DNA from 3 places in the Staphylococcus sp. TCBT05 genome. Region 1 is predicted to be linked to each of the others. Evidence: predicted binding sites of a transcription regulator. Region 1 holds the regulator's gene; each other region holds the start of a gene.

Region 1 (8,013 bases):
CGTTCAAAACTACCTGATTCCATAAAGCTGGCTACCATTTTTTGCAAATGAGTTGGGACGGTATTACTTTCTTTATTGGAAAGTGTATCGTATCTTGAACAAAGATTTTTGGGGAGTACTAAATAAGCCATTCGACAACTTGGATAAAGAGATTTTGAAAAGGTACTGATATATATCACTTTGTCTTTAGTATCTAAACTTTGTAATGCAGGGATGGGTTTGCCGAAGTAACGAAATTCCGAGTCATAATCATCTTCAATTATATAACGCTGTTCACTTTGTTGTGCCCATTGAATGAGTTGGGTACGCTTTTTTAAATTCATTACATACCCAGTAGGGAATTGATGTGATGGAGTGACATATGCAACATTGTGATTGAATTTCTTAAATGCCTCTAAAGCAATACCAGTTTTTTCTACTGTAATTTGTTTATACTTGATTTGTTTTTTATCTAGTATTTTTTTAATTGGAGGATAACTCGGATTTTCAATATAAAATTGTGGTTTATTTAGAATGTCTGTCACTAAATTAATCAGTTGTTCAGTTGAAGAACCAATTATTATTTGTTCTGGATGACACGTTACCCCACGACTATTAAAAAGGTAATGTGCAATTTCTTGTCTCAATTGCCATTCTCCTTTTGGGTTTGTACGTTGTAATAGTGATAGTTGATCATCTTCGAAGGCGTCTCTAGCATATTTTCTAAATTGTTTCATTGGAAAATATTCTGCATCTATTTCTGATAAGTTAAACGCCAAAGTTTCATTGTTATTTTCATTATTACTAACTTCATTAGAGCTATATGCGATAGTTTGATTTGGTGATTCATTTAAATGTGTAGCATTGCGATTAACAATAGGTAAGGTTTCAATGTCGGACACGAAGTATCCTGATCGTGGCTTGGAATAAATATAGCCTTCATCTAAAAGTAGTTGATATGCATGTTCTATTGTTGTATGACTGATTGATAGATGCTGGCTCAAAGCTCTCTTAGATGGAAATTTATCATCAGATTGGTATTGGCCTTCGATGATTTGCTGTTTTAAATTTTCATATAAATTGAGATAAAGATGTTTATTAGGCATTTAACTGACCCCTTGAAATATTTTAAAATTGTACCTTTTTAAATACCAGTTTATCTTTTAAAATGAATTTAATCAACTAAGTAAAGGGGTAATTTATTCATGTCTAAAGTTACTGGATCAGAAAGAGTAAAAAGAGGAATGGCTGAAATGCAAAAAGGCGGCGTTATTATGGACGTTGTTAATGCAGAACAAGCTAAAATTGCAGAAGAAGCAGGTGCCGTTGCGGTAATGGCATTAGAACGTGTACCTTCTGATATAAGAGCTGCAGGTGGTGTAGCACGTATGGCTAATCCTAAAATTGTAGAGGAAGTTATGAATGCTGTTTCAATTCCTGTTATGGCAAAAGCACGTATCGGTCATATTACTGAAGCACGTGTATTAGAATCTATGGGTGTTGACTATATCGACGAATCTGAAGTTTTAACGCCAGCTGACGAAGAGTATCATTTACGTAAAGATGCTTTCACTGTACCATTTGTATGTGGTTGCCGTAATTTAGGAGAAGCTGCTAGAAGAATTGGTGAAGGTTCTGCGATGTTACGTACTAAAGGTGAGCCAGGTACAGGAAATATCGTTGAAGCAGTGAGACACATGCGTCAAGTAAATGCGGAAGTTAGTCGTTTAACTGTAATGAACGATGATGAAATTATGACTGAGGCTAAAAACATTGGAGCACCATATGATGTTTTAAAAGCAATTAAAGACAATGGTCGTTTACCAGTAGTTAACTTTGCTGCAGGTGGTGTAGCAACTCCTCAAGATGCTGCATTAATGATGGAATTAGGTGCGGATGGCGTGTTCGTTGGTTCTGGTATTTTCAAATCAGAAGATCCTGAAAAATTTGCAAAAGCAATTGTTCAAGCTACAACGCATTATCAAGATTATGAATTAATTGGTCGTCTAGCTAAAGAATTAGGCACAGCAATGAAAGGTTTAGACATCAATGAATTATCATTAGAAGAACGTATGCAAGAGCGTGGATGGTAATATGAAAATTGGTGTACTAGCATTGCAAGGTGCTGTGCGAGAGCATATCAGACATATTGAACTCAGTGGACATGAAGGTGTAGCTGTAAAGCGTGTAGAGCAATTAGCAGAAATTGACGGATTGATTTTACCAGGTGGCGAATCTACTACATTGCGTCGATTGATGAACTTATACGGTTTTAAAGAAGCGTTACAACAATCTACTTTACCTATGTTTGGCACATGTGCAGGTTTAATTGTGTTAGCACAAGATATTGTAGGCGAGGAAGGTTACCTAAATAAATTAGATATCACAGTTGAACGTAATTCATTTGGCAGACAAGTAGATAGCTTTGAAAGTGAGTTAGATGTAGCTGGGATTGCGAAAGATATTGAAGGTGTATTTATAAGAGCGCCTCATATTGTAGAAGCTCACGGTGAAACGAAAGTGTTAAGTGTTGTGGGTGAGAAGATTGTGGCAGTTCAAGAGGGACGTTATTTGGGTGTTTCATTCCATCCAGAATTAACTGATGATTATAGAGTCACGCAATATTTTATTGATCACATCGTAGCACCTACTACTGTTGAAAAAGTATAATAAAAAAAGCAGTTTGGTTAAATAACCAAACTGCTTTTTTGTTGTTTATTAAATGAAGAATCCTGCAATTGCTGCAGAAATAAATGATACTAATGTTGCACCGAAAAGTAATTTTAAGCCAAAACGTGCAACTACGTCACCTTTTTCACTGTTAAGTGATTTTATAGCTCCAGAAATAATTCCAATTGAACTGAAGTTAGCAAAAGAAACAACGAATACAGAGATTACACCTTTAGCGTGATCACTAATTTCCTTTGTCTTACTTAAGCTTTGCATTGCAACGAATTCATTTGATAATAATTTAGTTGCCATAATTGAACCAGCTTGTACAGCATCGTGCCAAGGTACGCCAATTAAGAATGCAAATGGTGCAAAAACAAACCCAATTAATGTTTGGAAATCCCATGTGATACTACCACCGCTAACTGCAGTGAAGATAGCACTAACAACGCCATTTAATAATGCAATGATAGCAATGTACCCAATTAACATTGCACCTACGATAATTGCGACTTTAAATCCATCAAGGATATATTCACCTAGCATCTCGAAGAAAGATTGTTTCCCAGCTTCACTTTCTTCTACGATTAATTTATCTTCCTTTGCATCAACTTTGTAAGGATTGATGATTGAAGCGATAATGAAACCACCAAATAAGTTTAATACAACAGCAGTAACGACATAGCGTGGTTCAATTAATGTGAAATATGCGCCGATGATTGAAGCAGAAACTGTCGACATTGCTGAAGCAGTCAATGTATATAAACGTTGACTTGGAATGTGTGCCAGTTCCTTTTTCAGTGAAATAAACACTTCTGATTGCCCAAGGATTGCTGCAGCTACTGCATTATAAGATTCTAAGCGTCCCATTCCATTAATCTTAGAAATAGCTAAGCCTAAAACATTAATAATCCAAGGTAAGATTCTCGTATATTGTAAGATACCGATTAGTGCCGAAATAAATACAATTGGTAATAACACGTTAAAGAAGAAAGGTGGGTTTTTAGGATCTACGAATTCAAATCCGCCAAAAACGAAATTAACCCCTTCTGCAGCTTTAGCTAATAGATAATTGAATCCATCAGATATAGCGCCGATAACTGTAATACCGAATTTAGTTTTAAGTAAAATAAACGCAAATACAAGTTGAATAACAAGTAACAGACCAACGTATTGCCAACGTACTTTCTTTTTGTCAGAACTAAAAAGGAAAGCTAGTCCTAAAAATACAGCAATTCCAATTAATCCAATGATAATGTGCATAATTTTTTCATCCCTTTTATTTTTTCTTAATACCTATAATACAATAAAATATCAGTCTCTGAACATCATTAATCAAAAATTTTTCAAACATATTGGTTGAAAAAGGTCAAAGTTGGTCATATAATATAGTCAAAGAAGGTCAAAAGAGGTGATAATCATGCACAACATGTCCGACATCATAGAACAGTACATTAAAAAATTATTTGAAGACGCCAATGAAGACGTGGTGGAAATCCAACGTGCAAATATTGCACAACGTTTCGACTGTGTGCCTTCGCAATTAAATTATGTAATCAAAACACGTTTTACTAATGAACATGGTTATGAAATTGAAAGTAAACGAGGTGGCGGTGGTTATATCCGAATCACTAAAATTGAAAACAAAGATGAAACTGGGTATATTAACCATCTACTTCAATTAATTGGACCTTCAATTTCACAACAACAAGCGTATTATATTATAGATGGTTTGTTAGACAAATCTTATATCAACGAGAGAGAAGCAAAAATGATTCAAGCAGTTATTGATAGGGAAACGTTGAAGATGGATGTAATTGCTAGAGATATTATCAGAGCAAATATTCTTAAACGTTTATTACCTGTGATTAATTATTATTAAAGTAAAGTGAGGTGTTTGGTCGTGCTATGTGAGAATTGTCATTTAAATGAAGCGGAAGTTAAGTTAGCAGTTAAAGGACAAGATGGCGTGAATGAGAAATGGGTTTGTTCAACTTGTGCTCAGGGAGGAAATCCATGGACGCAGAATCAACAACTTCAGTCTCAAGATGATATTGAAGGTGCATTTGTTGTTAAACAAATTTTACAGCATTTAGCAGCTAAACACGGAATTGAATTTGATGAAGTAGCTTTTAAAGAAGCAAAACGATGTCCAACTTGTCGCATGACACTTAAAGATATCGCACATGTCGGTAAATTTGGTTGTGCAGACTGCTATGCAACTTTCAAAGATGACATTGTTGATATAGTGCGACGAGTACAAGGTGGCCAATTTGAACACACTGGGAAAACACCTCGTTCATCATATAGAAAGTTAGCATTAAAGAAACAAATTGAGGAAAAGTCAGAACACCTCAATAAGTTAATCGAAGAGCAAAACTTTGAAGAAGCAGCTGTTGTTCGAGATGAGATCAAGGCACTAAAAGCGGACAGTGAGGTGAGCCGCGATGAGTAAAGATTATATTAGTCCTTATATGAGTGAATGGATGCGTGATAAAGAGGAAAGTCCAGTTGTCATGTCATCGAGGATTCGTTTGGCAAGAAATTTAGAGAATCATGTGCACCCACTTATGTTTCCATCAGAACAAGATGGATTTAGAGTGATAAATGAAGTACAAGATGCGCTTCCAGATTTGTCGATTCAACGTTTGGATACGATGGATCAACAGAGCAAGTATAAACTTGTTGCGAAACATCTTATAAGTCCAGAGTTAATAAGACAGCCAGCTTCAGCGGTATTACTCAATGATGATGAGTCACTTAGTGTAATGGTAAACGAAGAAGATCATATTCGTATACAAGCAATGGGTAATGATTTATCATTGAAATCACTTTTCGAGAAAGCATCTCATCTAGATGACGAACTTGATAAGGCAGTTGATATTAGCTTTGATGAACACCTAGGTTATCTCACAACTTGTCCTACAAATATCGGAACGGGTATGAGAGCAAGTGTGATGTTGCATTTACCAGGATTATCGATAATGAAACGAATGAATCGTATTGCTCAAACGATTAATAGATTTGGTTTTACGATTAGGGGTATATATGGGGAAGGCTCTCAAGTTTATGGTCATATATACCAAATTTCGAATCAATTGACATTAGGTAAAAATGAAGAAGCAATAATTGAGAGTTTAACTGAAGTGGTTCAACAAATTATAAATGAAGAATTACAGATTCGTGAACGATTAAATGAACATAATCATACGGAAACGTTAGATAGAGTTTATCGATCGTTAGGAATTTTGAAATATAGTAGACTCATATCAATGGAGGAAGCTTCGTTAAGATTAAGTGAAGTGAAACTTGGCATTGATTTAGGCTATATTGAATTGAAAGACTTCAAATTTAATGAGTTGATGATTGCGATACAATCACCATTCTTATTAGATGAAGAAGACGAGAGAACCGTGAATGAAAAAAGAGCGGATATATTGAGAGAACATATCGTTTAGGAGGTCATGTTATATGCTATTTGGTAGATTGACAGAGCGTGCGCAACGCGTATTAGCACACGCCCAAGAGGAAGCAATTCGATTAAATCATTCAAATATTGGAACAGAGCACTTACTTTTAGGTTTAATGAAAGAACCAGAAGGTATTGCTGCTAAAGTTTTAGAATCCTTTGATATTACTGAAGAAAAGGTAGTAGAAGAAGTTGAAAAGCTTATAGGTCAAGGACAAGAGCAAATGGGTGCGTTACATTACACACCAAGAGCAAAGAAAGTAATTGAATTATCAATGGATGAAGCTAGAAAGTTACATCATAACTTTGTTGGCACTGAACATATTTTACTTGGTTTAATTCGTGAAAATGAAGGTGTCGCTGCTCGCGTATTTGCAAACTTAGATTTAAATATTACAAAAGCACGCGCGCAAGTTGTGAAAGCTTTAGGTAGTCCAGAAATGAGTAATAAAAATGCACAAGCAAATAAATCAAATAACACACCAACACTCGATGGACTTGCACGTGACTTAACAGTAATTGCAAAGGATGGTACATTAGATCCTGTTATTGGTAGAGATAAAGAAATCACTAGAGTTATTGAAGTATTAAGTCGTCGTACAAAGAATAACCCAGTATTAATCGGGGAACCAGGTGTAGGTAAAACTGCAATTGCAGAAGGTTTAGCTCAAGCAATCGTTAACAATGAAGTACCTGAAACATTGAAAGGCAAACGTGTCATGTCACTAGATATGGGTACAGTTGTTGCCGGAACAAAATACCGTGGTGAATTTGAAGAGCGCTTGAAAAAAGTTATGGAAGAAATTCATCAAGCTGGTAATGTTATCTTATTCATCGATGAGTTGCATACACTAGTAGGTGCAGGTGGTGCAGAAGGTGCAATTGATGCATCAAACATCTTAAAACCAGCACTTGCACGTGGAGAACTACAATGTATCGGTGCGACAACATTAGACGAATATCGTAAGAACATTGAAAAGGATGCTGCGCTAGAACGTCGTTTCCAACCTGTGCAAGTTGATGAGCCAACAGTAGAAGATACAATTGAAATCTTAAAAGGTTTACGTGATCGCTATGAAGCGCATCACCGCATTACGATTTCAGATCAAGCACTTGTATCAGCTGCTAAATTAAGTGACCGTTATGTATCTGATCGTTTCTTACCAGATAAAGCAATTGACTTAATTGATGAAGCAAGTTCAAAAGTTAGACTTAAAAGTCATACAACACCACCTAACTTAAAAGAAATCGAGCAAGAAATTGAACAAGTGAAAAATGAAAAAGATGCAGCTGTTCATGCTCAAGAATTTGAAAATGCAGCTAATCTTCGCGATAAACAAACTAAATTAGAAAAACAATATGAAGATGCTAAGAATAAATGGAAAAACACACAAAACGGTGAAAATACTTCACTTTCAGAAGATGATATCGGTGAAGTTATCGCTGGTTGGACTGGTATTCCATTAACAAAAATTAACGAAACTGAATCTGATCGCCTATTAAACTTAGAAGGTACGCTTCATGAAAGAGTTATCGGTCAAAAAGACGCTGTTAATTCTATTAGTAAAGCTGTGAGACGTGCTCGTGCAGGATTGAAAGATCCTAAACGTCCAATTGGTAGCTTTATCTTCTTAGGACCAACGGGTGTAGGTAAGACAGAACTTGCTCGAGCATTGGCTGAGTCAATGTTTGGTGAAGATGACGCGATGATTCGTGTTGATATGAGTGAGTTCATGGAGAAACATGCTGTGAGTCGTTTAGTCGGAGCACCTCCAGGCTATGTAGGTCATGATGATGGTGGTCAATTAACAGAAAAAGTAAGACGTAAACCTTATTCAGTTATCTTATTCGATGAAATTGAAAAAGCACATCCTGATGTCTTCAATATCTTATTA
Region 2 (8,013 bases), 470 kb from region 1:
AGGTTCAATACCAGCATCATCCAATGCTGCTTGCATCGCACGTGCACCACCTTCTCCTTCTGGAGCTGGCGCAGTAATGTGGTGTGCATCTCCTGTTGAACCATATCCAACAACTTCTGCATAAATTTCTGCACCACGTGCTTGTGCCGATTCTAATGATTCAAGTACGACAATACCAGCACCTTCACCCATAACAAATCCATCTCTACCAGTTTGGAATGGTCGACATGCAGTTTCTTTATCGTCGTTTGTAGACAATGCACGACTAGCACTAAATCCAGCAATGGCCATATGTGCAATTGGAGCTTCAGAACCACCTGTAATCATAGCGTCTGCATCACCACGTTGGATAATTTTAAATGCATCACCGATTGAGTTTGTACCTGTTGCACAAGCAGTAACTGTGGCACCGTTAGGACCTTTTGCACCTAAATCTATTGATACTTGGCCAGTTGCCATATCAGCAATTAACATAGGTACGAAAAATGGGCTAACACGTCTTGGTCCACGTTCTAATAATTGCGTATGTGCAATTTCAAATGTTTCCATGCCACCAATACCTGAACCAATCCACACACCAATGTTATTCGCATTGTCTTCGTTGATATCTAATTTAGCATCTTTGACTGCTTCACGAGCTGCTACAACTGCATATTGTGTGAATCTATCCATACGGCGTGCTTCTTTTTTATCAATATGGTCTTCTATATTAAAATCTTTTAATTCTCCAGCTAAATGAACATTGTAATCTTTAGTATCTATTCTAGTAATTGTATCAATACCATTTACTCCGTTTAACGCATTGTCCCAACTAGTTTTTGCATCGTTTCCTAGAGGTGATAATGCGCCAACTCCTGTAATCACTACACGTTGTTCTTTGCTCATATTTTATCCTCCTATTTTCCCCATCTTAGTGTGACAGCACCCCATGTTAGGCCGCCACCAAATCCAACTAACACTAAGACATCATCGTCTTTAATCTTTCCATTTTCTAATTCTTGAGCAATACTCAAAGGAATTGAAGCAGCTGAAGTATTACCATACTTATCAACTGACACACTCATTTTTTCCTTTGGAATACCTAAGCGTTCTCGTGCAGATTCCATGATTCGAATATTTGCTTGATGTGGTACAAACATATCAACATCTTCTGGTTGAAGATTTGCTTTAGCAACTGCATTTGTAGAAGCTTCGCCCATAATTCTTACAGCAAATTTAAATACTTCACGACCATTCATAAAGATTTTGCCGTTTTCAGGATTTAAGTATAAATATTTTCCGCCAGAACCATCTGAACCAAGTTCATAGCTTAAAATACCTCGCCCTTCCGATACTTCACCAATAATAGCAGCGCCTGCGCCATCACCAAATAAAATAGCAGTCGAACGATCAGTTAAATCTGTAATTTTTGATAATTTGTCGACACCGACAACTAATACGTTTTTATAATCACCGGATTGTACAAATTGCTTTGCATTGATCATTGAATACATAAATCCACTACATGCTGCTAATTGATCCATTGATGCTACTTTTCCGGTACCTAATTTTTCTTGTAACATATTGGCAACTGTTGGAAACGGATAGTCTCCTGTCGATGTTGCCACTAAAATCATATCAATATCAGATGCTTCAATACCTGCATCCTCAATTGCTTTTAAACTTGCTTTATAAGCTAAATCCGATGTTTCTTCATCTTCACTAGCCCATCGTCTTTCTTTAATTCCTGTCATTTTTGAAATCCATTCATCGGATGTTTCTAAAAATGTTTCAAAATAGGCATTATCTACAACATTTTCTGGAGCGTATGCACCGAAACCTTTAATACCCACGTTCATAGTTGAACACCTTCTTAATTATAATTTTAATACCAGGTATTAATTTAACATAATACACATTTGAAATACAAGAACTATGACTAATATGTAGGTGAAATACCTATTTTATTATAAATTAAAGAAAATCTTTGTACAATGCAAATGAATATATTCTGCTGATAAATACTATACAAATAGCGCTTTCTTATTTATAATGTAACTATATATATTAAATTGGAGGCATTACATAATGAAATACCTCGCAGTGTTATTTTGGGCTGTTCTATTATTAGAGATGGTCAATTTTGTATTAAACAGTTTAGATGGTGGCGGTGCATTAAATTTAATTACACCAATCATTGCAGCAGTCGTATTTACAATTCTGATTGCATTATTTGATTTGGTTGTAAAACCTTCTACCAAACAATCTAAAGAATCATAAAGTATTTTGACAAGCCAGTACAAAGGCTTGTCTTTTTTTGTTATTGCATGATTAATTAAGCTAATCATATGCATCATATGTATCAATAAGTTGGATTTTAATGTGGTGAATATTTTTTGTAGCATTTATATTTTGTATGATGCACAGTCTTTCTTAACAAGACATAACACCTACATTTATCATGTGTGGTCAACACCTGAAAATTTCATTTAATAACAACATAGGGTCTGAGACATTATTCTTTCAGACTAAAATAGCTGATTTGTGATTTTATTTAAATCTTCGTCTCTTAACCTGTTATTCATTTCTTGTTTTACCTCAGGGATAATTTCTGTTTCAATTAATTTATTATAAAGTGTCTAATTTTTTGTAGTGATAACATATAAGAACTGCGTATTGTTTGCGAGACAACTGATGGAGTAAGATGCGTGGCGCGATAAATGCTCGACCCAGTCCCCTTGGTAAGCAAGTAATAACAATACGCAGTATTGATAGAAATAACAAGCCCATCAAAGATTTTTAATCTTTGATGGGCTTAATGCTGGGTATTTAGATTCCAGACTTTATTCCTAAGATTATTGTATTGTTTGTGGTTTGTGTTCTTCGAATGTTAAACCATCTTCAGATAAATCAATGCTGATTGTTGTACCTTCTGGGAAGTTTTCTCGTATCATTTTTCGTGCTAATGGTGTTTCAATTTGACGTTGTACAAATCGTTTCAATGGTCTTGCACCGAATTGTGGTTCGTATGCTTCTTCGCCTAACCATTGTTTTGCTGCATCTGACACTTCTATTGAAATACGTTGTTCCATCAAACGAATGTTTAAGTGTGTTAAAATTTTGTCTACGATTAAACTCATATCATTAACTGTTAATGGTTTGAATAAGACAATATCATCCATACGATTAATGATTTCTGGTTTGAAATATTGATTTAAATTATTCATAACTGCTTTTTCAGTATTCTCTGTAATCACACCGGCGTCTTTAACATTTTCAAGTAAGATCTGAGAACCAATGTTACTAGTCATGATAATAATTGTATTTTTAAAGTCTACTGCTCTACCTTTAGAATCAGTTAAACGTCCTTCTTCTAGTATTTGTAGCAACACATTAAATACATCAGAATGTGCTTTTTCGATTTCATCTAACAGAATAACTGAATATGGATTACGTCTAACCGCTTCTGTGAGTTGACCACCCTCATCATGACCAACATAACCTGGAGGTGCACCAATTAATCTTGAAACGGAATGTTTCTCCATATATTCGCTCATATCAATTCGAATCATATGTTTTTCAGAGTCAAATAAAGTAGACGCTAACGATTTAGCTAGCTCTGTCTTACCTACACCAGTTGGACCTAAGAATAAGAAACTGCCTATTGGTCTGTTAGGATCTTTAATCCCTGCTCTTGCTCTTACTACAGCATCAGCTACTAAATCTACTGCTTTATCTTGACCTACGACACGTTCATGTAGTATATCTGCTAGATTTAGTAATTTTTCTCTTTCAGTTTCTACTAATTTAGAAACAGGAATACCTGTCCATGAGCTAACGATATCACCTATTTCTTCATCTGTAACAATTTCTCTGATAATACGGTCGCTATCTCCATTTTGCTCATATTGGAATGCAGCTTCCATTTCTTGTAATTCTTTTTCAAGTTCTGGTATTTTACCATGTTGTAATTCTGCTGCTTTTTCTAAGTTATAGTTGTTCTCAGCATCTTCTAATGCTTTTCTATTTTCATCTAATTCAGTGCGTTTCTCTTGAAGCTTAGCAATTTTACCTTTTTCTTCTTCAACACGTGATTGAATTGCATTTTGCTTTTCTTTTTCATTAGATAATTCTTCTTGTAACTCTTGTAGACGTTGTTTACTTGCATTATCTGATTCATTCTTCAATGCAGACTCTTCAATTTCTAACTGCATTACTCTTCTATTAACTTGATCTAATTCAGTTGGATTTGAACCCATTTCTGTTCTAATCGTAGCACAAGCTTGGTCGACTAAATCTATTGCTTTATCAGGTAAGAATCGATCCGTAATATAGCGATTTGATAATTCTGCAGCTGCAACAAGTGCTCTATCTTGAATTCTAACACCATGATATACCTCATAGCGTTCTTTTAAACCACGTAAAATAGAAATTGTATCTTCTACATCAGGCTCTGATACATTTACTTTCTGGAAACGACGTTCTAATGCAGAATCTTTTTCAATATATTCTCTATATTCATTAAGTGTTGTTGCACCAATACAATGTAATTCACCACGTGCTAACATGGGTTTCAACATGTTTCCTGCATCCATTGCGCCCTCAGTTTTACCTGCGCCTACTAACATATGGATTTCATCAATAAATAAAATGATTTTTCCATCTGACTCTTTAACTTCTTTCAATACGGCTTTTAAGCGTTCTTCAAACTCGCCACGGTATTTCGCACCTGCAACAAGTGCACTTAAATCAAGCTCGAATATTGTTTTATCTAATAATGACTCTGGCACGTCCTTTTTCACAATTCTTTGTGCTAATCCTTCTACGATTGCTGTTTTACCTACACCCGGTTCACCAATTAGCACAGGATTATTTTTTGTCTTTCTACTTAAAATTCGAATCGCATTACGAATTTCTTCGTCACGTCCAATGACTGGATCCATATTACCTTGACGTACTTCCTCTACTAAATCACGACCATATTTCTCTAACGCCTCATAATTAACTTCAGGGTTTTGTGATGTCACATGATTTCCTCCTCTTATTTTTTTAATTATTTCCGTTATTACTTCTTTTTTATTGCCGACAAATTGTGCTGTCGTTGTATCTATGTCTATTGCTGATAATATTAAGTGTTCCATTGATATAAATTCATCTTCATATGATTTCATATAATCTTCAGCTTTAGTAAATAATTCATTTGCTTTTGCACTTATATACTGCCCGTATTGAACGTTGTCACCTTGAACAGTTGGATATTGTTTTAATTTATTATTATAAGTTGTTAATAATTCGTTTGTATCAATATTGGCACGTTCAAGTACACTATTAAATAAACTTTCATCTTCATTTAATGCAGCGGCTAATATTGCTTCAATTTCTATATTTTGATTTTCATATGTTTTAGCTAATTCCATTGCCTTTTGTAAGGCTGATTGAACTTTATAGGTCATTTGATTAATATCCAATATGATTCACCTCACCATTGAGTGTTTGATCAAACCAAAGTTAATTTGACTTTGACTTTCTTTGACCTTAATTTAATTATAGTCCCTCTTTCATGATTTATCAACCATTATGATTTATTTTAATCATAATTTTTTAAGCGTTTATAGAAAATAATACGCTCAAAATAAATTGCTCAATCAAACGTTTATCGTTTTCATGCCAAATGTTAATTAGAATTATGTCATTATCCTTTTAACAATATTTTATACATATTTTTTATATTACCAATACTTATTTGTTTAAACTTATCGTAGCAAGTTATAACACTGTCATTAATAAATGATCTATTTATAAAACTGTCTATCGGTTCAGCAAACTTACGCTCACATATCAGCAACTTATTGTAATTATATTCAACTTATATCGAACTATGACGCCACAAAAAATAATGGTAATCCTTGTTAGATATTTAACAAAGAATTACCATCATTTAATAGATATTATTGAGTTATTTGTTTCGTAATTTCATCTGATAAGGCTCTGACTCCTGATGGTTGTAAATGAATGCCATCAGAAGCAAAGTATTCAGTATGTCCTTTCGAACGTTTATACCAATCAACAACCTTCACATTTTTATGTTCTTTTGCTGCGTCTGCAATCAATTTATTTACATGTGATTCATAACCTCTCGGAACACGTGTATTGACGAGATAAATATCTGCCTTATCAAATTGACTTATTAATTCATTTAATTGTGCTTTAGAAAAGTCACCATTAGTTCCCAATTCTAATACAACTTTATTACCAGCTTTATTGTAACTTTCATATTTTTGTTGAATCAATGGCGTTGCTTCGTATAAATTACGACCAACTTTACCATCAATTTCTGCATTTGGTACACGCTCTGTAAAATACTCTCCGATATCTACCATAACAGAATCACCAATAAGCAATGGCTTGATATCTTTATAGACTTTGTTAGATGTACTATCTTCTTTATGTTTCGCATCATCTTTACTGTTATTTGCTGTTTTACTTTTGCCGTCCTTTTTTTGTGAAGAAAAGCTTGTTGGTTTGTGTTGTTGTTGATCCTTCCCTAATTGATCAAATGCACCAGCAAATATAAACACTGTTGGTACTAAAATAATAGATAATGCGACTGTCCTAACAAAGGACACCCGTTTAAATCGATTGAGTGAGAAAGCTTTAAAGCTATATTTTCTAAATGGTGTCTCGATGTATCTATATGATAATTCTGCCAAGATTAATGTAGTTATGATATCCAATACATACACATAAATTGGTATTTGCCCTTCCACATAATAGGAATGGATAAAGCTTATTACCGGAAAATGCCATAAATATAAACTATAAGAACGTTTGCCAATATATACAAATAGCGGATTACCAATTACCTTTGCAAAATATGCTGATGGGTGGACAACACTCAATATCACAAAAAGAGTCAACACTGATATAACATAGAATCCACCGTTGTAAATCCAATCACTATTGTCATCAACAAAAATAAATAACATGATAATAACCACTGTACTGACAATTCCTAATCCATCAATTGTATGTGACAAGATACGAGGTGGATTAGCTTTCAATTTAAATGGTGGCCATAAAAATGCGAGTAGGACACCAAGCAACATCGTTTGTAGTCTAGTATCAGTACCGAAGTATACTCTAGAATGTTCCATATGAGGTTCAGAAATTAATACCATTAACAACAATGAAACTAATGAAACAATCCAAAAAATCAAGGTTATATTTCTATATTTCTTAACTGTTAATAGTAATGTGATCAGGACTATTGGAAAAATTATGTAAAACTGCTCTTCTATCGCTAGTGACCACAAATGTTTTAATGGCATAAATGCAAACTGTTCAAAGTAGTTTACATCAGTCATAATATACCACCAATTGGATACATAAAATATTGCTGCAAATGCATCATGCTTAATATTTACGATTTGATCTGGTTTTAAAATCAGTGTCATCATAGATACTACGCCTACCAACACAAAAACGGCAGGTATGAGTCGTTTCATTCTACGTAACCAGAATTGCTTTAAATTGATACTTCCAGTTTCTTCAAACTCTTTCAGTAATAGACTAGTAATTAAATAACCAGAAATAACAAAGAAAGTATCTACACCTAAAAAACCACCCGTTAGCCACTGTTTATTAAGATGGTAAATAATAATTGCTAAGACCGCAATTGCTCTTAAACCATCAAGGCCAGGCATATAACGTGTATGACGGTGTTTGTTCATTCCCAAATTTGAATCTCTATTCATTTAAAATCAAACCTTCATACTCAAATTTTAAATCTATTTATGCATATTTCATCCATTTTACTAAGTTATTGTAATACTTTTGTAATGTAACTGCAATTAATTTAATAATTTTGCACGATAATAATATTTAATATTTTTGTAGTTATAGATTATAATTCGCATTTTAAATAAACTCAAACATTTTCATTCTTTCACTGAACAGTGGCAAATCGTAACTATATTCACTACGAAATATACTTAACTCAAACTACTCACCCCACTAAATAGAATAAAAAAAGAC
Region 3 (8,013 bases), 330 kb from region 1:
ATGCGTCTTTGATTACTTGAGCCAAATGATGATCATCCGAATAACTATTGAAATAACTATTCAACTGTCGAATCGTTGCTTCTCCTTCGTCAGTAATCTCCATACCTGTTGGTTTCACTTTAACAAGCTCTTGCTTCTTTAATGCATCTGTTTCCGACCTTAACACACGTTCAGTTAAATCCATATATTCACTTAAACTACGTCGACCTACTGGTTGATACTTTGAGATAGTAGTGAGGATTGAAAAACGCCGATACATTTTTTCAACAATTTCAGGAACTAACTTCTGTTGAATTTTTATCAAGTCTTTCACTACTATCCTCCTCCTTATCAATTTAAAGGGTCAAGTTCTAACCATAGATTGACTTTTTACGTCCCTGGTGGGACAAAAAAATATAACCTTTTATAGTTGCAATACTACTACTATATATTCGAAATTGCAAGGGAAATACAACGTTAAAAATTAATGATAACACTTACATTTCGTTACTCATTTATTAATAGGCTTTACAATTTACAAATTACCCTTTTATGTACAATCTTAATCATTAAATTGCACTTTATATTTATATTATTGTAATAATTCGAGTCATAAGTCAAATTTCATAACTTGCTACCTTTATTTTGCCTAGAGGGAGCTTAAAAGTTAAACTAAAAGTAACTTTACTTACAAGGGGGTCGTGTTATGTCCAGCAATGAAAAACCTAAAGTTTTAACGCCTGGTGATGGTCAATATAAAGATGATAGCTATTTTAAGCATCATCGACATAGCAACAATAATCATGATGCCAAAGGCTACAGTCGCCATTATCATTATGGTACGAGAATTGGATGTGGTCCTTTCGGTTGTTTAGGCGGTTGTTTGACTTTAATACTACTACCAATAATTATAATTTATTTCTTACAATTATTCTTTTGATTTTTCCATTGAAAATATAAAAAGACACGCCACGTAACTTTAGTATTGTTGTACCCCTATTAAGTAAGTTGAGATTATGCATACTTACTATTAGATGTACCACACTCGTCAATCGTGTCGTGCCTTATTTTAAATTAATATGTTAGTCTTCATCTGAAGATTGGCTACTCTTTTCTGAGCTGTTATTACCTTGGCTACTTGAACTAGATGATCCTTGACCTGAATTCTGAGTTGATTTTTGTTGTGTTGATGGTTGTTCTGTGGATTTTGGTTCAGTTGTCTTTTTTTGCTGTGTTGATGGTTGCTCTGTTGTTTTCTCTTCGGTTGATGGCTCTTCAGTAGTCTTTTCTTCAGTTGATGGTTCTTCTGTTGTTTTCTCTTCAGTTGATGGTTCCTCAGTAGTCTTTTCTTCAGTTGACTTCTCTTCGGTTGAAGGTTTTTCCTTAGTTTTCTGCTCTTGTGTAGTATTACGTTCTACTGTTGCTGGTTGTTGGGTCTGTTGCTGTGTTTGTTGCGTTTGTTGCGTTTGTTGCGTTTGCTGAGTCTGCTGGGTTTGTTGCATTGTTTGTTGCGTTTCTTCAGTTGATTTGTCTTTTTTCTTTTTTTCTTCCTTAGTTTTCTCTTTTTTCTTTTCTTTTTCTTCTTGCTTTTGGTCACTTAAGCGTTCATTCGCTCTATTAGAATGATCTACAAAAGCAAAGATTGCGAAAACAAGGCCGAATAAAAGTAGGAATACTATAACCCCACTAACGATTTTGGCAAACAAGCTCATCTTCTTTTTACCACGACCATCAAAATCATTATTTTGATTATGCTTTGGCATATGCTTCCCTCACTTTAATTTTATATCTATTTAATCGTAAGCTCTGTTAAATTACAATTTACTATTGTCAAAAATATATTTTACAACATTTCAAAGTTGATTAAAACTTATTACCACTTTTTTCACTAGTTAATATTGAAATTACATTTACAATTGTAGAATAAAAACACAAAATATCTTATTATTTATTGTAAATCCATTTTAAATTAAAAGAAGTCACCCTTTCAATAAAACAAATGAAAACATAAGTTTTTTAATAAATTATAGCTCGAGTAAGGATGTGTCATAATAAGTGGAAAATAGTGATTTATTCAAAAATTCAAACGATCCACAACAATTTAAGCAGCATGGTATACGACAAATGATGAAAGAAAATGATGCATATGAATCAACAGATAATGATAAGTCTAATCACAAAATAATACCAATCACTTTGGCTTTACTGATTATTATAGCTATTACTCTAATTACCTTTTTTATATTTTTATAACCATAAATGATTATGTATTATTCTCTTAGTATGATTAATTCATTTTTCAAAGTTATCAAAATTCAAAAAGATAATTTTACAACAATAATTGAGATAACATAAAAAAGGTCTATACTATAATGTATAGACCTATACTAAAGGGAGTCAAAATTTTACCTTCATTGTATATTATGGGGTATACTCGAATAATTAAGAAAAGATTAATTATTATTGAAGGTACTTTTATTATAACTTATACAATATGAATATAAAGGCTTCTAAAGGTTAGTTAATGACATATTAATGAACAATTTTTGAAAAAATTATGACCTTCTATTTTAAAGTAACTAAGAAGATGAATAATTAAAATGAAATGCAATTTATTCTAGAGGTGATACGATGAAACAGTATTTAATCACAGGTGGCACTGGTATGGTTGGCAGTCAATTAATTGATGCAATCGTGGAAAGTGATGCGCATATTACTGTATTAACAAGACAAAACAAAATCAATTCACACCCAAAAATTTCCTATGTGAATTGGACTGAATCTGATTGGGAAAGTAAAGTTCCAGATATAGATATTGTGATAAATCTAGCTGGTGCAAGTCTTAACCATAGATGGACTAAGCAACATAAACAACAAATTATGTTAAGTCGTATTCAAGCAACTCAAACATTATATGAATTGTTTAAATCAAGAACAAAACGCCCAGACGTATTTTTCAATGCAAGTGCCGTTGGGTATTATAGACCTGATTATAACCGTACCTATACAGAATTATATAAATCGTTACCTTTTGACTTTCTTTCTGAGGTCGTCTATCAATGGGAACGACGCGCAAAACAATTCGAAACATTAGGTTCACGCGTAGTCATCGGTAGATTTGGTATGGTGTTATCAGACAAAGGTGGCGCATTACCATTAATGAAACAAAGTTACGACTATTATGTTGGTGGCAAACTAGGTTCTGGCCGCCAATGGTATTCATGGATTCATATCGATGATTTAGTTAGAGCCATTCTATATACAATCAATGACGAAAATGCAAAAGGGGCATTTAACTTCACTGCGCCAATTGTAGAACGTCAAAACTTATTTGGTTATACATTAGCTCGTATTACTCATCGCCCTCACTATACATGGGTGCCGTCACTAGCTTTGAGATTAGTACTAGGACAAATGTCCACTGTTGTTTTAGATACGCAAAAAGTCATTCCAAACAAACTTCAAGCACTAGACTTTAAATTTAAATATCCTGACTTGAAAATTGCACTTGAAGATTTGGTACATTAATTTAAATATAATGAGAGGAGATATACATGAAGCAAGATAGTGTTACTCATATCCTTTTATTAATTGCAGGCATACTTATATTTATTAATGGCATATTTGCATTTGAAAATTCTGTACCGATGATTATTGTTTCTAGTTTTTTCATTGTAATAGGAAGTATTTGCACAGTTTTTGCCAGTCTACTTATTTTCAAAAAGTATAAGTCGTAATCTTATTCATATCAAAAAGTTTGAATCATAAATTCCCGAAATATAGCACTCAGATAAATGCATTCAATTTATCTGAGTGTTTTTTTGTTTTAATTACGTATTGTTGGCTCGCTTTCCTAGGGGACAGCTTCAGCCTGTAGTCTTCCGCTCGTCCTGCTCCCTCAGGAGTCTCGCCAAAATACGTTGAAATTATTTATGTCTTTTAAATTACTGTACATTCAAATTCTTATATTCAATTTGTCTTGTTTATGTTGGTATATCAATCATTAAATACTTAATACCTTATCTACTAGATTTTCATTCATAGTACGTTTTGTTGACTCACTTTCCTAGGAGACAGCTTCAGCTTATAGTCTTCCGCTCGTCCTGTTCCCTCAGGAGGCCCGCCAAAATTGTGTCCCAAAAATTATAAAAAAGGCAACTTCTATATGATTTCAATAGAAATTGCCTTCTAGTAATTGTACTAAAACTTTATGTCTTAGAGACTTTATTTCATTGTATCCTTTGAAAATTAATCTTCAGGATTCATAACGTGGTCTACTAAACCGTATTCTTTCGCTTCTTCAGCTGATAAGAAGTTGTCACGATCAGTATCTTTTTCAATTTTTTCAATTGATTGACCAGTACGATCTGCTAAAATTTGATTTAATTTAGCACGTGTTTTTAAAATATGGTTAGCAGCAATTTCGATTTCAGTTGCTTGACCTTGCGCTCCACCTAATGGTTGGTGAATCATTACTTCTGCATTTGGTAATACATAACGTTTACCTTTCGCACCAGCAGCAAGTAAGAATGAACCCATTGAAGCTGCCATACCAATACAAATTGTTTGAACATCAGGTTTGATATGTTGGATTGTATCATAAATAGCAAAACCAGCAGTCACACTTCCACCTGGTGAGTTGATATAAAGATAAATATCTTTCTCAGCATCTTGTGCTTGTAGGAATAATAATTGTGATACGATAGAGTTTGCTACGTTATCATCGATTTGTGAACCTAACATGATAATACGATCTTTTAATAAACGTGAGTAAATGTCATAAGCGCGTTCCCCACGGTTTGTAGTTTCAATTACTGTAGGTATTAAATTCATTAATATTGCCTCCTTATTTCTAACTGATAAACTTATTTTAACCTAAAAGTCAAACATGGTCAAAAAATAAAGCTCAAAATATTTAACCATTTTTATTTCATTCTTGTTGACCCTTACAAATAACATTTGTAAACTAATATTATTGTTATATTTACCCCTCGTAGTGTAATGGATAACACATAAGATTCCGGTTCTTAGAATAGGGGTTCGATTCCCTTCGAGGGGATACCTAACCCATAATTACATACAATTTAAGATAAAGAACCCCATAATGATGGGGTTCTTTTTATATTATCTATCAATAATGTACTATATTCTACAATATTTCAGAGACTTTTTGGGATTCAATAATTAATATTAATGTTATATAATAACAAGTAAGAATTTCTGAATTTTCAGTCATCTACATAGGAGGAAAAACATGTCTATAGAAAAACAACTTTTTGAAGCTGCTAAGTCTTTAATCGAACTTAGATATCCGAATGGTTGGGGTGGTGCGGCAGCTATGTATTCACTAAATGGCAATATCTACACTTCAATAGCACCTGAAGTTATAAATGCATCTACGAATTTATGTATTGAAACTGGTGCCATTTTGGAAGCACATAAAAATAATGATCCAATCACACATACAATTTGTGTTGTAAGAGATGATGAACAAAGTCAGTTTAAGATTCTTACACCTTGTGGTACTTGTCAAGAGCGCTTAAAATATTGGGGTAGTGAAATTAAAGCAGCTGTTACTGACAAAAACTTTACTCTAACATTTGTTACACTTAAAGAATTACAACCTTATCATTGGTCACAAGCATATTACGATTAAATATTTAATTAATGCATTTAGATAGGAGATTTTTAAAATGAGTTTAACCGTAAATTTATATTATACTGGTAAAAATGGAAGCGCAAAACGCTTTATCGAAGCTATGATTAATGAAGGAATTGTAGCAAGAATTAAAGCGCAACCTGGTAATTTAAAATATGATTATTTCTTATCTTATGAAGATCCTGAAACTGTGTTACTGATAGATAGTTGGATAAATCAAGAAGCATTGGATAAGCATCATGCTTCAGATATGATGAAAGAAATTGCTGCATTACGAGATAAATATGATTTACATATGAAAATGGAACGTTACAAAGAAGATAATGATTCACATAATGATGATCATTTTTTAAGAAAGTAATCGCAACTTTTCACAAAAGGTGACTTTTCACGTTTTTTATACACATCAACTTCATTGATTGACTGCGCATTTCGCGACTTCTAATGGCATGATTAAGAGGTGCGTTTTGAACTACATCTTATCCTAAACATGCAAGCAACAATAAGACAAAGTGTTAACTTAATGATTATCACTTTGTCTTTTTAATATGATTTTATAATGCTATTTTTTAAATTATTTTCAACAAAAATATCAGTCCGACTTTCACAACTTATATCAATTTGGTAATAGTAAACTTTTTACAGCTTAAACTATCAATTTCATTTTCTAATTATTATGGTTATAATTCTGTGTTGTGTTATAGCTCAACTTTATCATTACCTCTTATTGTAATTTTCATCATAGTATGCGCATTTTTTTGAAATTCATAATCAACTTTAATCAGTTCTGTCTCATGACCTAAATCTGAAATATAGCTCAAAATCTCAGATAGATATTGGTATTGCTCACCTTTTAAATCAACTATAGGAAAAATTCTAATTTCGTTCTTTGACACGCGAAGCATTTCATTAATGCAAGCACGATGAAATTCATAATCTAACTGGTCAGCGTACATAAATAAAAAATGTGCAGATAATAAAATATCAAAACTATGATCTGCAAATGGCAGAACAGGCAACTTCGCGGCTACATAATCTTCCTTATTAATGACCATATCCGAATAACAATTCTCTAATGCTTGGATGCGCGAATTTTTTAATTCTTGTGTATTCTTAAAATATGTCCAATTATAAAGATGCTTTGCTTTCTCTATATTTTCTATCGCATGTTCAATATCTTGTTGCCCTTTCTTATATAATGATTGTTTATCAAAATAATAAGCTATGTCACATGATTTAATATTTATTGAAGACGATTTCATTTGAGAACCAAAAGCACATGCACCTGCTGGACAATCAAGTATATTCTTCCCCTTTAATTCTGACGCATTTAAATTAAACATTTTCATATATTCATCAAACGTACGTCCAATAAATATAATTCTATCTAGACTTAACCGATCTGTATTTACGCTCAAACAAAACACATCCTTCACAAAATTGATTTCATATATCCATCTTTTAACTTAACATTTATTAGAATATTCTGAAATAAGTGATTAAATAAAAAAGAGTTCACTTATTAATGAGTGAACTCTAAATTTATACTGTTGTTATTTTATAATAATTTCTTTAAAAGTTTCATACAAGAATAATACTAACAGACTTAAACAAAATGCACCTATAATCATAGTTAAAATAACTGTTGCAATACCTACAGTTGCTAAGGTAGAAAAACCTATAAATGCACCTATTACACCAGATAAAATGCTAACGATAATTGAAGTACTTCTATTATTTGTTAACCAAAATGATAATCCTAATCCTACCAAAATACCTATGATTATTGAAAAAATAAGACTCATAATTTCACTTCCTTTTAGATATTAATCAATTTAATGCTTATATATCTATCCATTCTTAAAATTACTGAACATATTACTAAAGTTTTTTGCAGCCTTGTCATTAAAACATAAATCTAAGATTTGTTTAGTTTGTTCTGCCGTATCTTTCGCGTATTTAAACATTTTTTCTTCATATTGTATAACTGCTTCATCTAAATTATTATTTTCAATAATTTTTAAAGCTAGCTCTGATGCATCTAATAAAGCTAAATTTGCACCAGATCCAGAAAATGGTGACATCAAATGTGCAGAGTCGCCAATCAAAGTAACCCCTTTTTTATGGTTCCATTTGTGACCAATAGGCAATTCATAAATACGTCTTGGAAAAATCTCTCCGTCTCCATATGAAATGAACTTATGCAGTTCTGGATTCCAATCTGAAAATTCATCTATTAATTTATTTTTTGTTTCTTCACGATTTTCATAATTTATACCATTATTGTGTAACCAATCTTTTTCAATTTTAAAACTCACATAAGTACGAATTGTGTTGTTACCATTCACTTGTGCTAAGATACCTTTTTGATCTCC

What was found. Region 1 encodes CtsR, which represses protease genes until heat stress. Its sites were predicted from a motif close to ATGGTCAATAAAGGTCAAACA; they were not measured.
Region 2: clpB (ATP-dependent chaperone ClpB) is a predicted target of CtsR. The motif match lies at 5,496-5,516, and genes of this name have one in related genera.
Region 3: clpP (ATP-dependent Clp endopeptidase proteolytic subunit ClpP) is a predicted target of CtsR. The motif match lies at 4,858-4,878, and genes of this name have one in related genera.

The regions. Positions count from the first base shown of each region.
Region 1 covers NZ_JBUQDQ010000038.1:1,366,118-1,374,130, reverse strand. Annotated here, with positions in the region: gene pdxR (MocR-like pyridoxine biosynthesis transcription factor PdxR) at 1-1,085, opposite strand, end outside; gene pdxS (pyridoxal 5'-phosphate synthase lyase subunit PdxS) at 1,185-2,072, shown strand; gene pdxT (pyridoxal 5'-phosphate synthase glutaminase subunit PdxT) at 2,074-2,649, shown strand; gene ACY191_RS13650 (NupC/NupG family nucleoside CNT transporter) at 2,698-3,912, opposite strand; gene ACY191_RS13645 (CtsR family transcriptional regulator) at 4,070-4,531, shown strand; gene ACY191_RS13640 (UvrB/UvrC motif-containing protein) at 4,553-5,104, shown strand; gene ACY191_RS13635 (protein arginine kinase) at 5,097-6,107, shown strand; gene ACY191_RS13630 (ATP-dependent Clp protease ATP-binding subunit) at 6,121-8,013, shown strand, end outside.
Region 2 covers NZ_JBUQDQ010000038.1:900,761-908,773, forward strand. Annotated here, with positions in the region: gene fabF (beta-ketoacyl-ACP synthase II) at 1-885, opposite strand, end outside; gene ACY191_RS11350 (beta-ketoacyl-ACP synthase III) at 897-1,838, opposite strand; gene ACY191_RS11355 (YjzD family protein) at 2,068-2,259, shown strand; gene clpB (ATP-dependent chaperone ClpB) at 2,835-5,447, opposite strand; gene ACY191_RS11365 (acyltransferase family protein) at 5,928-7,733, opposite strand.
Region 3 covers NZ_JBUQDQ010000038.1:1,037,322-1,045,334, forward strand. Annotated here, with positions in the region: gene ACY191_RS12065 (sugar-binding transcriptional regulator) at 1-313, opposite strand, end outside; gene ACY191_RS12070 (hypothetical protein) at 686-919, shown strand; gene ACY191_RS12075 (DUF4887 domain-containing protein) at 1,062-1,742, opposite strand; gene ACY191_RS12080 (hypothetical protein) at 2,035-2,232, shown strand; gene ACY191_RS12085 (TIGR01777 family oxidoreductase) at 2,611-3,507, shown strand; gene clpP (ATP-dependent Clp endopeptidase proteolytic subunit ClpP) at 4,228-4,812, opposite strand; tRNA gene ACY191_RS12095 (tRNA-Arg) at 4,967-5,038, shown strand; gene ACY191_RS12100 (cytidine deaminase) at 5,234-5,635, shown strand; gene ACY191_RS12105 (putative quinol monooxygenase) at 5,673-5,999, shown strand; gene ACY191_RS12110 (SAM-dependent methyltransferase) at 6,337-7,056, opposite strand; gene ACY191_RS12115 (hypothetical protein) at 7,192-7,443, opposite strand; gene ACY191_RS12120 (FAD-dependent oxidoreductase) at 7,489-8,013, opposite strand, start outside.